DNA from 4 places in the Paenibacillus sp. KN14-4R genome. Region 1 is predicted to be linked to each of the others. Evidence: predicted binding sites of a transcription regulator. Region 1 holds the regulator's gene; each other region holds the start of a gene.
The links. Region 1 encodes Rex, which represses fermentation and respiration genes when NADH is low (regulators of the CRP and FNR family bind a similar motif). Its sites were predicted from a motif close to TTGTGAAATATTTCACAA; they were not measured.

Region 2: ACSBOP_RS10560 (flavocytochrome c) is a predicted target of Rex. The motif match lies at 2,920-2,937, and genes of this name have one in related genera.
Region 3: ACSBOP_RS05030 (FAD:protein FMN transferase) is a predicted target of Rex. The motif match lies at 1,800-1,817, and genes of this name have one in related genera.
Region 4: scfA (six-cysteine ranthipeptide SCIFF) is a predicted target of Rex. The motif match lies at 2,648-2,665, and genes of this name have one in related genera.

Annotation. Positions count from the first base shown of each region.
Region 1 is NZ_CP197466.1:2,795,530-2,799,991, forward strand. It holds gene ACSBOP_RS13550 (anion permease) at 1-992, shown strand, start outside; gene ACSBOP_RS13555 (redox-sensing transcriptional repressor Rex) at 1,071-1,694, opposite strand; gene dinG (ATP-dependent DNA helicase DinG) at 1,694-4,462, opposite strand, start outside.
Region 2 is NZ_CP197466.1:2,239,326-2,243,787, reverse strand. It holds gene ACSBOP_RS10575 (ABC transporter ATP-binding protein) at 1-283, shown strand, start outside; gene ACSBOP_RS10570 (ABC-2 transporter permease) at 276-902, shown strand; gene ACSBOP_RS10565 (YfzA family protein) at 904-1,182, shown strand; gene ACSBOP_RS10560 (flavocytochrome c) at 1,286-2,812, opposite strand; gene ACSBOP_RS10555 (DUF1657 domain-containing protein) at 3,187-3,393, opposite strand; gene ACSBOP_RS10550 (DUF421 domain-containing protein) at 3,624-4,462, shown strand, end outside.
Region 3 is NZ_CP197466.1:1,032,563-1,037,024, reverse strand. It holds gene ACSBOP_RS05040 (YuzB family protein) at 1-156, opposite strand, end outside; gene ACSBOP_RS05035 (NifU family protein) at 267-515, shown strand; gene ACSBOP_RS05030 (FAD:protein FMN transferase) at 572-1,639, opposite strand; gene ACSBOP_RS05025 (NusG domain II-containing protein) at 1,859-2,254, shown strand; gene ACSBOP_RS05020 (Gx transporter family protein) at 2,238-2,786, shown strand; gene ACSBOP_RS05015 (energy-coupling factor transporter ATPase) at 2,817-3,650, shown strand; gene ACSBOP_RS05010 (ATP-binding cassette domain-containing protein) at 3,626-4,462, shown strand, end outside.
Region 4 is NZ_CP197466.1:713,576-718,037, reverse strand. It holds gene ACSBOP_RS03495 (suppressor of fused domain protein) at 1-598, opposite strand, end outside; gene scfB (thioether cross-link-forming SCIFF peptide maturase) at 894-2,297, opposite strand; gene scfA (six-cysteine ranthipeptide SCIFF) at 2,422-2,571, opposite strand; gene ACSBOP_RS03480 (2OG-Fe(II) oxygenase) at 2,885-3,244, shown strand; gene ACSBOP_RS03475 (C40 family peptidase) at 3,323-4,294, opposite strand.

The DNA.
Region 1 (4,462 bases):
TGGTACTTATCATTATCGTCGCTCTTTCCTTATTATTTGACTTTATTAATGGATTTCACGATACGGCCAATGCGATTGCCACATCGTTATCCACTAAAGCGTTAACTCCCCGAGTTGCGATTCTATACGCAGCTTCGCTTAATTTCGTCGGAGCGATTATTTTCTCCGGTGTAGCTAAGACGATCGGTGGGTCGATCGCGGATCCTTTTACAGTAGAAAATGGACACTACATCATTATCGCAACATTGATCTCAGCGATTTTGTGGAATCTACTTACATGGTACTTCGGAATTCCTTCCTCCTCTTCTCATACGTTAATCGGCTCTCTAGCGGGTGCGGTTATCGCAGGAGCAGGATTTGGCGCTGTGAACTTTGAAGGTTTTAAAAAAATCATTATGATTCTACTTTTATCACCAATTATTGCCTTTGTAGCAGGTTACATTATTATGACCTTACTCAAATACATCATTATTTGGACAGGCAATGCATCGCGTACACGTATGAATCGTGTGTTTCGCACTTTTCAGATTATTTCCGCAGGTTTATTGTCATTCTCGCACGGCGGAAACGATGCACAAAAAGCAATGGGTATTATCGTGTTTGGTCTAGTGTCAACAGGCTATGCAACCGATTTGGAAGTTCCGCTATGGGTTAAAATCGGAGCAGGACTTGCAATCGGTCTAGGTACATCCATTGGTGGTTGGAGAATTATCAAAACGGTTTCCAACAAGCTGATCAAGATTGAACCGATTAACGGATTTGCTTCTGACTTAACATCATTTGCTGTTATTCAGACTTCAACATTATTAAATATGCCACTATCCACAACACAAGTCATTACATCGTCTATCATCGGAACGGGGAGTGTTATCCGATTCCATGAAGTGAAGTGGGCAACCGTTATCAAGATGATTATGACATGGCTCATTACCATCCCGATCTCAATGATATTCGCGTTTATTATATACAAAATCATGTTCGGTTGGTTATAACTCATACAAAAGCCCCTCAATCGTTCCTACCCGGAACAATTTGAGGGGCTTTTTTTATTCACTTGTACTTTAGCATCCTTAATCCAAGAAATACGCCAAGCTCTGTAATTCCGTTGTAAAGTCTGCATTGTGTACCCGGATGTGGGATGGAACCTTAATATTAATCGGTGCAAAATTTAATATGGCGTCAATACCTGCATCTACAAACATATTGGCAACATTTTGCGCTTCATGTGAAGGAACTGTAATAATTCCAATTCGAATATCGTTCTCTTTAACTGATGAATCAAGCGCTTCCATCGGCTCTACAGGTAAATTGTTAATGTTGCTACCTACTTTATCAGCAGATGCATCGAATACAGCTACAATTTTCATTGTATCTTTAAGGAACGCATTATAATTGCAAAGAGCGCGGCCTAAGTTACCTGCCCCTACAAGTGCGACTGCAATGTGACGATCTAACTTCAAGATCTGACGAATTTTTTCAATTAAAAAGAGAACATCATAGCCGATCCCTTTTTTTCCAAATTCCCCAAAATAAGCTAAATCCTTGCGGATTTGCGCAGGGTTCAAATCAAGCTTTTGTCCTAAATCATGGGATGAAACTGTCAATACATTATTTTTCGCCAATTCATTCAGAAAACGCAAGTAAATCGGAAGTCTGCGTACAACAGCATCAGATATTTTCAATACTGATTTCATTAGATATTTTCTCCCATCCATTGTTGAATTCTCGGCACAATCTGGGACGTAGACATCGACTCAATTTTAGGACCAGGCAAAGAATACAGGAAGTTTTTTCCATACTGCGTGTCGATAACTCGTGTGTCATAAATGATTACGACTCCCTTATCACTGGAAGTTCGTATCAATCGACCAAAACCTTGTTTGAAACGAATGACAGCCTGCGGCACAGAAAATTTCATAAACGGATTTTTATTTTGCTTCTTCAAGTTTTCGCATTTTGCCTCTACCACTGGATGACTAGGGGGTTGGAACGGCAGTCTAACGATCGCTAAACAGGTTAACGCATCGCCAGGAATGTCAACTCCTTCCCAGAATGAGCTTGTACCGAGTAGAACATTTGCTTTGCCTTCTTGAAACAGACGTGTGAGCTTACTGCGGTTACCACTGTCAACTCCTTGACCAAGGACACCGATACCGTGAGGCTTAAGCAACTCTTTTAATTCACCGTGCACTTGCTTTAACATTCGATTCGATGTAAACAAAACAAGCATACGCCCTTGAGTTGCAAGCGCGACTTCGGCTAACGAGTGAACGAGCTTCTCAGTAAACAGAACTTCTCCTGCTCGGCCCTTAATAGCTGGAAAATCACGTGGAACACAGACAAGCGCTTGTTGGCGATATTGAAAGGGTGAAGGCAGTTGAACAGACTTCAACACATCCTCCTCCACATCAGGAGAAAATCCCAGCTGCTCACTAACATATTGAAAAGACTTATCAACTGTTAACGTTGCAGAAGTCATAACAATACTTTCTTTCTTCTCAAAAAGATTTTCTTGTAACAGCTTGCTCACATCAGTTGGTACACAATTCAAAAGAACGGAACTTTTTTTAGCAAACAAGCCCGCTTCTAACCAGTATACCGAATTTTTGTCCTTTTGGTGCATGAAAAATCTTACGTTTTCGCGACAATGTCCAAGATCTTTGATACAACCATTCATATCTGTTAAAAAACTTTGCAAATCATACTCATCTTCATGGTCTTTAAAGTCATTCATCAGCTTCTCAGCACTTTTAATAAGCTGACCCAGCTCTTGATATACATTGTCTTCTAAAGGCATCAATTCTGCCCATACCTGCGGCAGTTCTTCCTGTTTAATCCGAAGTACATACTGCCCTAATTCATTCTGGCCAGGATCACTTGAACCCGTAGAGACAACTTCATATAACTTATCACAAAGTACATCCCAATGCTCTCTAACCGCCATAACATGCTCGTACATTCGATCTAGTGTCTGGCACCACAATTCTGCACGATCATCGCCGTGATGCTTCCCAAGCTTACTCCGTAACGTTGCAAAATGTCCACTACGAGCATCTTTGTACATCCACTGCAGACTGTTTAAAAGTGTTAAATAATGAAGTTCCTTACCCATGTGTCTGCTCGCCACTTCTTCCAAATGATGTGACTCATCGACAATTAATTGCTCATAACCAGGTAAAATACGATGCTCCGCATTTAAATCCGTGAACAGCATGGAATGATTCGTAATTAGCAGATCAGCAGTATTCGCCTCATTACGTGCACGATGATAGAAGCATTTACGGAACCACGGACATTGACGATTCAAACAAGAATCTGCATCACTTGATACTGAATGCCAGAAGAATGTACCACGACCGGTCAAATGTAATTCTTCCTCATCACCCGTCTGTGTATCACTAAGCCATACGACCATCTGAGCTGCTGTTAAAGAATCTTCTTTGGCTTGTTCCCAATCCGCCGCGTTGACTCGACCTTCAAACTTACGTAAACATAAATAGTGGCTGCGCCCTTTTAACACACCCGTATCAAAAGGTAAATCAAACAAATTGTACAACATTGGAATATCTCGAGCACGCAGCTGTTCTTGTAAATTAATGGTATGTGTAGAAACAACAATTTTCTTATCGTTTTTTATGCCATAATACAGCGCAGGAATCAAGTAGCCCATCGACTTACCCGTACCTGTTCCTGCTTCAATCATCAAGTGTCGATTCTTTTCTAAAGAATCATGTACCTCGGTAATCATCGTCTCCTGCGCCTGTCGCACTTCAAAGCCCAGCTTATCCCTCATCTTCGTCTTCAACTGCTCATAGAAGGCTTCGAACGTCTCAGGGAGGGTCTCCTTATCTCTGTCAGCCTTCTCCTGGTCCGACCAATCTCCGACGTTCATCGCAAAGCCTCGATAGTACTGTTGGGCATTCGGGTCGATCTCCGCTTGCATCTCGCGAGCCGCCCGAATATCACTGAAAAACCATCCCAGATCATTCGAATTATAACCTTCAAAGATCGCATGCAGCCTTTGAATCGTAATCAGCGGCAGATCTTCGATTCGTTCCAAGCAACGAAGCATAATTTCTGCTGTTGCTTCAGCATCACTATCGGCTTGATGTGGACGTTCATGCTCAATACCAAATGTATTGCTGGCTAAAGACAGCTGGTAAGAGGTTAGAGATGGAAAAAGAATCTTCAGCAGTTCAATTGTATCAAGAACGCGTCCTGAGAATGGAAAATAGCCCGCTTTGCTAAGACCCCGCTGTAAAAAACCAAAATCAAATGACACGTTATGCCCAACAAGCACACAGTCATATAGCTTCGGATACATTTCAGCCATTACATCAGACAATTCCGGTGCATCTGCCACCATTTCATTCGTAATTCCTGTTAATTCTGTAATAGAAGAAGGTATACTGCACCCCGGTTGAACGAGGGAAGTATACCTGTCAATAATGCGATCTTTATC
Region 2 (4,462 bases), 560 kb from region 1:
TGCTGACTACATTACTTTCATCAATCGTGGGAAGCTCGTATTTAATGAAGCGAAAGATGAAGTACTCGAGAGATATGCAATCGTAAAAGGTGACTCCGAACTGCTCGACTCAGATATTAGAAATAAATTTGTCGGGATTCGCGAAACTGCTGTTGGTTTTGAGGGCTTAGTAGATAATAGGCAGGAGGCCGAACGATTGTTTGGTAATTATGCTATTTTGGACAAACCAACCTTAGAAGACATCATGTATTTCACCGCCAAGGGAGGACGCATCCATGCTTAACTTGCTGCGTAAAGACTTCATCGCTTTAAAAAGCTCACTATGGATAACTATTCTTTATCTCGCTGTATTTAGTGTCGCTTTTATACCAAAAAGTGAATTGTCTTTTTACTTTGTAGGTATCTATACAGCTTTCGCCTCACTTAGTCTCGGTACAATGATAGATATCAAAAACCATAATCATAATTTTCTGGTCACATTGCCTATTAGCCGCAAACATATTGTTCAAGCCAAATACATATCAGCCATCATTTATACACTTTATGGAGTCCTTGCTTCGTACGGGATTCACTGGCTCATTAAACTAGTAATCCCACACCTTAACAAGCCAGATTATTCAGTCATGGACATACTAGTTTCAGTAGGAATGATACTTGTTCTAATTTCAATTTATATGCCGCTTTTCTACACACTTAGTGAAAAAGGAGCCGGTATTATCAATATTGTATTCTTGATAGTCCTGATTGTTCTGGCGCAGCCTACAACTATTTTTATGAATATGATGAGCGAGAAAGGCTTTATTAGTGACCAAACCTTATTTCTTATTCCAATCAGTATCTTACTGTTATTCGTTGCTTCCTATTACTTAACTATAAAATTATTTACTAGAAAGGACTTTTAGAATGCAAAAAGGTCGTCCTATTCGAATACGGGGTTGGGTTGCTACCCTTGTGGCATTTCTAGTTTTGCAATTAATCTTTTTAGTCATTGATAATTCTTCAGGGTCACCGTTTTACTTTGAACAAGGGACAATATTAGGCCGCCTTTCTAATTCGAAATTCTTTACGGAAGAGTTCGCCCCGTATAAAACATTACAATTTAACGTATATACAGTATTTCTTGCCATTGCCTTACTCCCAGGTGCATTAATAAGTGCAATAAAAGACTTTTCTAGAAAATGAATCAATCAACACATTCATCGATCCAGTCAAATAAAACAACAACGCTTGGACTATGTTGAGCCCAAGCGTTGTTGTTTGCGGAGTGAAAGAGGAAGCTTATACCTTATTGTGCTTTTACGAATTCAGCCGATTTAATACCGGCTTGGTAACCGAAAATAACGATCTCTGCAACGGAGTTACCGCCGATCCGGTTTTGACCGTGCAATCCGCCTGTAACTTCACCTGCTGCGAACAGTCCCACTATCGGTTTGCCGTCTTTATTTAAAACTTCTGTATTCGTATTGATTTTCACGCCACCCATCGTGTAGTGAATCCCAGGACCGATTTTAATTGCATAGTATGGGGCGCCGGACAAATCGTTGTCCATTGCTGTTGTTCTACCGAATTCGGTATCCTTTTTATTCTTCACTGCGCTGTTCCATGTATCAAGCGTGGTTTTAAGTTGATCTGCCGGAACGCCCATTTCTTTAGCTAAAGCCTCGATCGAATCCCCTTTAATGACAAAGCCCATTTTTTCATATTGCTGGATCGCTTTAGCGCGGGATTTTACGCCAGAATCGAATACAAGATAAGCCGATTTTTCAGGAAGTTTATTGATTGCTGCTGTGACATTGTCACGAGTATTCAGTTCGTTGGTGAAACGTTTGCCGTCACTGGACACGAGAATCGCTCCTTCTCCGCGAACAGCTTCTCCAATGAGATAGGATTTCTCTTGCTGCACTGTTGGGTGAACTTGGATTTGGTCCATATCCACCGTTGTCCCACCGAGTTGTTCAATCATCTTAATGCCGTCACCGGTGCTGCCTTCTTGATTAGTTGTTACATACCCTTTCAAATCAGGTCTAAATTTAGCAATCATGTCCATATTGGCACCGAAACCGCCAGTTGTCAAAATGACGGCATTCGACGCAATATTTTTCTCGTCTTTCCCGTTGAAGATGACTTTGACGCCGTTTACTTTGCCGTCTTTTTCTGTTATTTCCTTCACATTGGCATTTACAAAAAGCGGAATTCCTTGTTCATGTACATTTTTCACCAAACCGCTGACAAGATATTGTCCTACCGCTGAACCATCTTCAGGACGGTGTGTGCGCTTTTCGTTCATGCCGCCAGTAATCGTGATATTGTTCAATCGAATCCCTTTGGAATCCAGCCAATTGATTGCACTTGCCGAATTGTCAACGAAGAAACGAAGCATGTTTTTGTCGTTTGTACCATGACCGCCTTTTAAACTCTCTTCATAAAATAAATCATTGCTGTCTTGAATGCCTTGCTCTTTTTGAAACTTGGTTTCAGAAGCATTCATTCCCGAAGATGATTTTAATGTATTCCCGCCGGCAACCGGCATTTTTTCAAAAACAACCGGGTTCATACCTTTTTCTTTTGCTTCAAGTGCAGCAGTCATACCGGCACCGCCTGCACCGACAATGATGACATCATATTTATCTTTAAGTTGATCGAACGGTGTATAGCTGGTTTGAGACGCTCCCGAAACGGCTGCCGTTTCTTTAGTCTCTTCTTTTTTTGCATTGTTGTCCTGACTCTTATTCTGGTTCCCGCTACCGCATCCCACGATCACGAGCATGAAAGTGAGAACGAGAATAAAAGTTGCTGAAACTTTCTTTTTCATGTTTAACCCCTCCGATATTCTATGTTGTTATCTAGATGAAAACATAAAGAACAAACGAGTTAGCTTCTTTATGTTCAATTCATTTTAATCTACCATTAGCTATATGTTAGTGATATATTTCACAACTGTTGCTGCTTATAGAAAATACCAGAGTATATCTGCATCAATCTGGCTTAATCTCGATGGTATTTCAGGATGTTTATTTGGTCGCGCTCGCTAAATGGAATATTTAAACCAATTATAGGGTATAGGGAAGGGGATTTTAGAGTCGATCGAAGAAGGAACGCTTGCCGTAGCGTATGTAAATTGTGCAGGGGCTTATCTATATAAATGAAAGAACAGCCATGCTCTATGGGCATGGCTTTTTCGCATTCTTAGAAACCACTATATTGCGGTTCTTCATTTTCTAGCTGCTGTACTCGGCTTTCAACTTGATCCACAACTTGTTGTGTTTGCTGGGCCGCGTTTGTAAAAAGAGTTTTTGCCTCTTGGTTTTGAGTGCCCAAAGCGAATTGTTCTAAGCTAGCCTGCGCGCCTTTTAATGAAGCGAGACATGTTTTGACTTGGGAACCTACTGTCATTTCGATTCACCTCCTTTTATCCATGTAACAAATATAATGTATCCTTTTTTAAAAACATCATGCACCAATGAAAGAAATACAAGGCCAAAAGGGAAATGATTTGGAAAAATAAAGAAACTTTTTTATGTATAAATGAATAAATAGGCGGAAAACTGGCGATCTTGCTTATGTATGAATTTCCATCAAGTGGTAAATTTAATTTACTCTTAAAAATAAAGGAGGCTGCGATGATGTCAGATTGGTTACTTGTTGCATTGCGGACATTATTAGTGATTGCCATACTTTTTGTAATAACCAAGCTATTGAGAAAGAGACAAGTTTCTCAGCTTTCCTTTTTTGAATACATAACCGGGATCGTGATTGGATTCTTAGCCGTCTATATTTCGTTAGATATGGCTGCAAGTTGGTATTTAGGCTTCGTTTCATTGTCTGTTTGGGTAGTCGTTTCCATAGGGATCGATTTTTTACAGCTTAAGAGTAAGAAAGCAAGAGATATCATCGATAGTAAAGCAAGGGTGTTAATTAAAGATGGGAAAATCCTGGAGGATAACCTCAAGAAGGAACGACTTACCACTGACGATCTAATGGAACAGCTGCGAAAAAAAAATGTATTCCAAGCGGCTAACGTTGAATTTGCAGTTATGGAACCGAGTGGAGACATAGACGTCCTGCTTACGAAAGAAAATCAACCCCTTACACCCAAGCACTTAGGTATCAAAGTAGGGCCCGAGCAGGAACCACAGGTGGTTGTGATGGATGGCAAGGTTATGGATGAACCCTTGGCTACGATGGGACTTAACCGGCAATGGCTGGATACAGAACTCGAAATTATAGGTGTCGCAATTGAAAATGTGTTTCTTGGCCAAGTAGACGCCTATGGTCAGCTATATGTTGACCTATTTGATGACCAGATCAAAGTCCCTCAACCTCAGAAGAAAGCTACTCTGATGGCAACTTTAAAAAAATGTGAAGCGGATCTCGAAATGTTCGCTCTATCCACGAATGCCCCAAATGCAAAGAAAATGTATGAAGAATGCGCGAAAGAGCTGGAGCGGGTCATTAAGGAAAT
Region 3 (4,462 bases), 1.8 Mb from region 1:
GTTTACAAGTGCATAGGGACTTAAATAACAGCCCCCACAGTTGCCAAGGCAACCGTATTCAAGGACATCATAGTCTGGATTTTCCTCCAACTTCTTCATGACTTTATCGGTACCGTGGTGCATGTTGGATGCGCAAAATTCAATTATCGGTCTCATAACTTGTCCACCTTCAAGGAAATAATAATTAAGTATCGCACAGGACAATAGATATTTTCAATTGGGAGTTGGATGTAATATAATAATGAGTAAGAAGGGAGTTGGAAAATATGTCTGAAAACACACAAAATGTGAGTCAATATGATGAAGTTCTTGAGGTTCTTGATAAGCTCCGCCCATTCTTGCAACGTGATGGCGGTGATGTTGAGCTAGTAGATGTAGAAGACGGTATTGTAAAGCTTCGCCTTATGGGCGCTTGTGGATCTTGCCCAAGTTCGACAATCACGCTTAAAGCAGGTATCGAGCGCGCATTGGTTGAAGAAGTAGAAGGTATTCACGAAGTTGTTCAAGTATTCTAATGATTGACCAACATATAAATGGAGTGCAAGCTGTTAACAGCATTGCACTCCTTTTTTTAATTCGCCCATTGATAGGTCTTATCTGTAAGTTCAAATTTATCCTTAATGCCCGTAGTTGCATACACTTTATTGTCAGTTGTAATAAATAATGCTTCTACCCCATCAAGTGAATTCATTAATTTCAATCCCTCATCTACTCCTAAAGTAAAGGCAGTTGTCGATAACGCATCTGCATCCGTAGAGTGTTTTGTCACGATCGTAACACTGTTTATATTATTTTTCACAGGATAGCCTGTATGCGGATCTAAAATGTGATGGTAATGTACACCATTTTCAACGAAAAAGCGCTCATAAACCCCCGAAGTTACTACGGTTTGGTCTGTAATTTTCATCTTTCCAATTTGGTTCCCACGCGTTTCATTTGGATCTTGAATGCCAATATTCCATGGTTGGTCACCGACTTTGGAACCAACTGCATAAATATTTCCACCCAAATCAATAATAGCACTATCCATCCCATGATCTTTTAAATATTCGGCAAGCTTATCCGCTGCATAGCCTTTTCCAATACCTCCAAGGTCGATACTCATGCCTTCTTTGGTAAGTTTGATGGTGTGATTGGCTTCATCTAAAATGACTTCTTTATAGTTGACAAGGGTAGCTGCATGCTCAATATCGCTTTTCTTTGGAACATGTGCACCTTCTTTACCAATCTGCCATAGGTCAACAAGTGGTCCAATGGCGAAGTCAAAGTTACCTTTTGACAGTTCGGAGTAAGTGTATGCTTTTTTTACGACATCAAATGTATCTTTGGATACTTGAACGGCCTCTTTACCCGCTTGATGATTCACATTGTACAACTCACCCGCTTCATGCTCACGATTTAGCTTAGTATCAATATCTTTCATGAGCGCGTGCATTTCTGCAAAATGCTGATCGGTTACTTTCTTGCTGTATACCTTTAAAGTCACTAATGTATCAAAAATAAAGTACGATTCAACACGGGGTTGATCCGTCTTATCGCTTGCAGCCGCACCCTTGTTAGTGCCGCATGCACTAATGAGAAGCATAGATACACATACGAACATAATTAGCCATTTTTTGATTCTTAGTTGAGTACCCATAGATGTCCTCCAGCGTTCCATATTTGGGGTCATTTTAGCAAACATTATTTAGACAGAGTATGACGGATGTCACAGCCAAAACGTATTTTACAAAAATGGCTATGGGTTTCTTCATAGCGAGTTACACTAAATTCGTGTATAATGATGATTGATTTTAAGTATGTACATTTTTTCACATATTATTTAGATTGTACAAAACTAGAAGTAGAGGTAATGGATATGAAACTTAAACGTGGTGATATGATCCTCATCGCAGTTGTTCTAATTGGTGCACTGATTTTTATGGTTCCCCGTTTTTTTGCTGGAGATGACAGTGGAAAACTACAAAACATGAATACTTTTGCCAAAATATCTGTGGATGGTAAACCATTTAAGACCGTTGAATTGACTCAGGAAGAGCAGTTCATTGAAGTCAAAACAGACCGTGGATACAATAAGCTGCGTATTCATGATCATGGTATTGAAATGGCAGAAGCTGATTGTCCAGATGAAGTTTGTTTTACTTTCGGGCATATTACCAAACCTGGGCAAACCATCGTCTGTCTTCCTAATCGGGTTCTTGTGGAAATCATCGGTAAGACCAAAGGAGATGATCTGGATGCCGTCGTCAAGTAACGATTCTTCAACTGCTTTAAAAAAAGTCATTATTCTAGCGATATTTGCCGCTGTGGCAGTTGTCCTCAGTATCGTGGAAGCGATGATTCCAGTTAATTTCTCGATACCTGGTGCCAAGCTCGGTCTGGCTAACATCATGGTACTGACTTGTTTATATTTCCTAAACGGTAAAGACACACTAACACTTGTCATCTTAAAAACACTGCTTACTGCCTTCATATTCGGTACGTTTTCCAGTTTCATGTTCAGTTTCTTTGGCGCTATGGCTAGCTTCATTGTCATGTTCGTGTTAATGAAAATTGGACGTAAGCAGCTCAGTCTAATCGGGATCAGTATCGTTGGCGGACTTGCTCACAATTTCGGGCAGTTAGCGGCAGCGATGATCGTTCTTAAGAGCAGTGCGATCTTTTACTATTTGCCAGCGTTAATGTTGACGGGTATTGCGACGGGTATTTTTGTCGGAATCGCAGTGAAGTATTTGGTCACATCATTATCCAAGCTATCCCTATTCGAAACATTCATACCTGAATAATCAATTACAAGAACAAGAAAGGGGATATCCATGAAGCTACCCATTATCCAAATGGAGCATGTTTCATTCGCCTACCGCGGTGAAGAGCCCCTTATTCAAGATGTGACTCTCTGTATTCCTGCAGGGCAATGGGTAACCATTGTCGGGGCAAACGGCAGCGGAAAATCTACGCTTGTGAAGCTGCTTAATGCTCTTTTACTTAAAAATGCTGGACAAATTCACATTTGTGGCACCGAATTAGTGGCAGAAAGCAAGTATGAAATTCGAAAGCAGATCGGCTTTATTTTTCAAAACCCTGATAATCAATTTATTGGACAAACCGTAAGGGATGACATGATATTCGGTTTAGAAAACTTAGCATTATCCAAAGCAGAAATGGAAGATAGGCTTCAATTATACGCTTCTAAAATGAAAATAACTCATCTGCTAGATAAGCACCCTGGGCAATTATCTGGCGGACAAAAGCAGCGTGCAGCGATTGCTGCCATCTTGGCGATGGAACCGAAAATCATTATTTTCGATGAGGCGACTTCCATGCTTGATGAACTGGCTACGGGTGAAGTTATAGCCATCATGCAGGAAATGCATCGGAGTGGAAAATATACATTGATCTCAATTTCGCATGATATGGATGAGATCGCAGCATCTGATCGCGTACTTGCTATGGAGCGAGGCACTATTATCGCAGATGCAGCTCCGGCAGATATTTTTAACCGACAAGATCTGATGCAAAAATGCCGATTAAAGCCTCCTTTCATCTATCAGTTAAAGGAAGAACTGCATAAACGCAATATTTCAATCGGCAATCCAACTAATGATAAAGAATTGGTGAGCGCACTATGGCAATTATATTCCAACATGTAACACATACTTATTCAACAGACCCGCTTCACACGTTTCTTGGGCTTGATGATGTCAATTTAACACTTGATGAAGGTCGATTCGTCGGGATCATTGGGGCATCTGGATCAGGGAAATCAACTTTGCTTCAGCATTGTAACGGCATCTTATTGCCAACTGATGGAACGATTCAAATTATGGATTATGAAATTCGCTCCGGGCAGAAACTAAAGTCATTTCGAGATCTTCGCAGACGTATAGGTCTTGTGTTTCAATTTCCTGAACAGCAAATTTTTGAAGATACGGTGGAGAAAGAATTGATATTTGGTCCCCGAAATTTTGGGGCGTCCGAAGATGAAGCAAAAGAACTCGCACAAAAGGCTTTACTTACTATGGGACTTCCACTCTCTTTACTTCAAAGAAACCCACTGCAATTAAGCGGTGGACAGATGCGTAAAGTTGCAATTGCATCGATACTTGTCATGGATCCGGATCTGATCTTACTAGATGAGCCTACAGCCACACTTGATCCAAAAAGTCGAGATGAGCTTATTGAATTGCTTTATCGTCTATGCAAAGAACATCACAAAACAATTATGATCGTGACCCATCGTACAGATGAGATTATGGATTATGCTGATGAATGGATCGTGATGAAAGAAGGAACAGTCGCCTATCAAGGGGATACGCAAGGTCTCTATGAGCAGATCAAACATGGCGAGCATCTGGATATTGTATTGCCAAAGCCGCTTCGATTCTGGCAACAATTCGAAGAACAATTCTCCCTGTCATGCCCTATCCATCATTACTCTGCTGAGCAGCTTGCCGAGCACATT
Region 4 (4,462 bases), 2.1 Mb from region 1:
GATCCGTTATGTAACGGGGCATGTATTCCTCGCAAGCCCTCAGCATGCCGAGCGTATTCCACGTCTGCATCGCTTCGAGTTCGCAGCCCATAATGCCGACCATTTGTAGAAACTGCACCCGACCGTTCGGTGTGTCCGCTGCCGGAAGCTCGGGGTCCTCGATAAAGGCCAGCGCCGTCAGCTTCGTATTGGACCCAAGGTAGATCGGGCCGTTGGCATCCAAGTAATCGCCCGACCGGAAGATGTTCCCGCTCTTGAAAACATATCTCCCCATATTTTGCAGCAGGTTTAGCGCCCAAGCCGGAGGTTCTTCCTCCGTTTCCTCGCGAGCGAGCCGAAAGGTCAATTCAAATCCGTAGCCGCTGTGCTCGGCATCGTCCGATTCCTTATCGTACAGCTCCGAAAACCCAAACGTAACGATATGCCAATGAGGCAGGGGCTGCTCCGCCTTGTATGCGCTGATACCGTTGAGCGGATCGGGACCTCCCAGCCTATATGAAATAAGCGTGCCGTAATGCTTCGGCTCCTGATCTCCGTAGAGCTTGGACATGGCCTGTTCAATGGCGTCCCATCCGTCAGACTTTACTTCTTCGTTCATCGTCGTTCCTCCCTATTGATGCATATGCCTACTATTATAACAGAACCCGAAACCGTGATTAACGACAGCAGCGTTTTGTTAGGGAAAAGGCCAGACTGGCAAATGAAGTCAAGAAAGATTTTTGCTTACGACGGTTGGCGGCCCGATATCTTGATGACAGATCACCTAGCTAAAAAGCAAAACACCTGATTTCAGCATCAGGTGTTGTCTAAAATTAATCTATCCATTCAAGCGCTCTCCCGCAGTGGCTCTTCTCTCTGCAATTCTTTCGGCAAAATCATCTCTTTTAACTCCGTTATGGTAGCTTTCTAGATTGCCCCTCCATCGCTCTAATGGATTCATCAACCTTCACCATCATGGAACATTCGACCCTCTTACGGAAGATGTCGCAGCTGAAGTCGTAGGTTCCACCCAGGGAACCAGTCGCGTGCAGCGCATTGGCAGGACAGCCGCCGCTGCAGTAGAGTTTCGCCCAGCAGTCCTTGCACTCCGGCTTCGAGTAGCAGTTGCTCTCTTTAAATTGGCATTGCAGCTCAGGTTTTGTGATTCCATCCCAGATGTTTCCCATGCTGTACTCTTCATCCCCGACGAACTGGTGGCAAGGGAAAAGCTCACCCCAAGGTGTTACAGCGAGATATTCCGTTCCTGAACCACAGCCGGTGATTCTCTTCTGGATGCAAGGTCCTTCCGAGAGATCAAGCATGTAGTGGTAAAAAGTAAATCCTTTACCTTCTTCACCTCGCTTGATCATTTCCTTGGCGAGAATTTCGTACTGTCTGTAAATCTCTGGGAGGTCCTCCTCGGTAAGTGCATAGGGTTCCCGTGGATCACAGATGACCGGTTCCATCGAGAGCTTGTCAAAACCCAGGTCAGCAATATGAAATATATCTTTGGTGAAATCGACATTGTTACGAGTATAGGTTCCTCGTACATAGTATTCTTGGTCTCCGCGCTTACGAACGAATTCTTGGAACTTCGGAACAATATGATCGTAGCTGCCTTTTCCAGTAACCGTGGTGCGAAGTCGGTCATGAACCTCTTTTCTTCCATCCAGGCTTAATACGACATTGTACATTTCCTGATTTAAATACTCGGTGACCTCATCGCTGAGCAGCATGCCGTTCGTCGTGAAGGTGAAGCGGAACTTCTTTTTGTATTCTTTTTCTCTGCTTCTTGCATAAGCTACGATCTGTTTAACCACCTTCCAGGCCATAAGCGGTTCCCCACCGAAAAAGTCGATGTCAAGGTTTCGATGATGACCCGAATTTTCAAGCAGGTAATCGATAGCTCTTTGTCCAACCTCATAGCTCATGATTGCCCTATTTCCGTTGTATTTCCCCTGGCTGGCGAAGCAATAGTCGCATGACAGATTACAGGTATGCGCAACATTGAGGCAGAGCGCTTTGACATAAGTTTTTCTATTTTTTAAATCAAGGGCGAGGTCCTCATACGCATCCTTTGTAAAGAGCTGCCCATCCTTTTTAAGCTCCTCGATATCCGCGATGGTTTTAAGAATGCCCATCTCGGAAATGCCGGAATCATGTTTATATTTATCCAACATCGTTGTCACGATTTCTTCGAAAGAAGCTCTCTCATAAAGCTCTATAATTTCATATGCGAGGTCATCGACAATATGTACTGAGCCACTGTAGGTGTCGAGCACGATGTTAAATCCATTTAGTTGATATTGATGAATCATACTTGCTAATCAAGCTCCTTTTGCCCACAAGTGGAAATGTGGCTTTGCCGTCCTTTAAAGGTGGCATCCACTTCTTAAAAATAGCCGCCCATCTGCAAAGCAATGGGCGGTAAAGTTCCGAATCCTATCTGTTCATTACGTTTTCACAGCGCTGGTTTGCAACTCCGCAGGAAGTTTTACAAGCGGACTGGCAAGATGTCTGGCATGCACCGCATCCGCCGTGTTTTGCGGTATCCATTAGTTTGCGGGTACTCAGTGTTACGATTCTTTTCATCATAAATAACTCCTTCTGTACAAAGATGACTTTCCCGAACCTCAAACACTAGTAAAAACTATATTTTTAAAAATAGATGTGAAATATTTCACAAAAAATGAACCGAAAATAGATTAGATCAACGCAAAACTCGTTCTCTCTTTCATGCTTGTGATCGTAGGATGCGGCTGCGGAAACCAAAACAGAGTCAGAACAATGTCAAAAAAGAAGCGACCAAAGAAGCGGATTCCATCGAGGCTTTAGCAAATAAAATGGATGTTTCGACAACGAAAATGAGCTGATTACCAGACTGGACCGACGCATCGCGGAAGTCATGAATTGCCCCATCCAAAATGGAGAAGAGATTCAAATTCTAAACTATGACATAGGGAAAAAATACAAGCCGCATTTCGACTACTTTGCCGCTGCCTCAGGAAGTAAGGTGCAACTTGCAAATGGTGGTCAGCGTATGAGCACGTTAGTTATCTATCTTAATGATGTGGTCTCCGGTGGTGAAACCTTATTCCCGAAAATCGGGCTTTCGATTGTCCCACAGATGGGATCGGCGGTATATTTCGAATACAGTAATAGCCTTGGTCAGGTCGATCCATTGACCCTGCACGGAGGTTCCCCGGTTGTTCAAGGGGAAAAGTGGATAGCTACAAAGTGGATGAGACAACAGCGAAGGAATTAATGTTAAGTTGCTTGCACTTCGAGCGAATCCAAATTAAAAGACGCCCCGTTTATTTAACGAGCCGCCTTCCGCTAACAATCATAAAACTTCTCTGGCGGTGACATACCTTCTCAACCAATAGGGACTTCTCCACTTTGTTATCGTTACGCCTGGCGGCGATTCGTAGGTATTTAACATTCTGCCATTGCCAATATCCATTCCCACGTGACCGATCCGATTATCGGAGTATCTATCCCTCCTAAAGAAGATTAAATCCCCTGATTCTATATCGCGTTGCCTACGAAATATACCGCGTCGAGCTTGTGATCTGCTTGTTCTCGGTAATGGTTCTCCATTTCGGCCATAAATATATTGCATATACGATGAACAGTCAAATACTCCGGTCTTTCTATATGGTCCTGCTCCAAATTTATAAGGGGTACCTTTTAAGGTTTGACCTAATTTAATAACCGGTCCTGCTTCAATGTGAAATTTCACCTTTACGTTTTTAGGTGATCTCGAGTTTTGTGTTCCTGCTCTAGAAGAGAAACTCGGAATGGTCACTCGAATACCCGATGATATCGGTTCATTCAAATTTTTGTTAACGGAAAGTAGCCTCTTAACAGAAGTATTTAATAAAGCGGCAATGCTCCTGAGATCATCGCCCTTTAAGGTTACAAAGAACCGTCCGGGTTGTCGAATAGTTACCGTTTTGGATTTTATGTTTAATATTAAAGCCACATTAAATAAGCGATTAACAGATCGAAGACTGATGAACTGTCTATTGTTGAAATAAATTAACGGATCAATTGGAAAATGTATTCCTTCTCTTCTCGCAACTGGCCCTGTCTTAGGGATAGTAACAAATTCCGACCCATCTGTTACTGTAAAATTGTTAATGTTATTTTTTTTGATGTCATATTCCAATATTTCCAAGATCGTATTAACCGGTAAATAATTTAGATTATTTCTTATGATTAAACTGATGGTATTGAAAACTCTTCTCCGCTTTGTGAAAAAGTCCCTTTGAAATAGTATTAATCTAATCTTTACCTGTCGTGTAATCGCCACTAGTTGCACCACTCCTAATAAGATTTGCTCCATTTTATGAACAACAGGGCGAGTTCTCCACAATATAAAGAACATTGGGCCACTTCAGTGAGCTTTTTCCCCAAGCTTCAGGATGATCGGATTGGTATGCGGATATTTGTCGAATCATTCTTTACATCTAAACCTGCT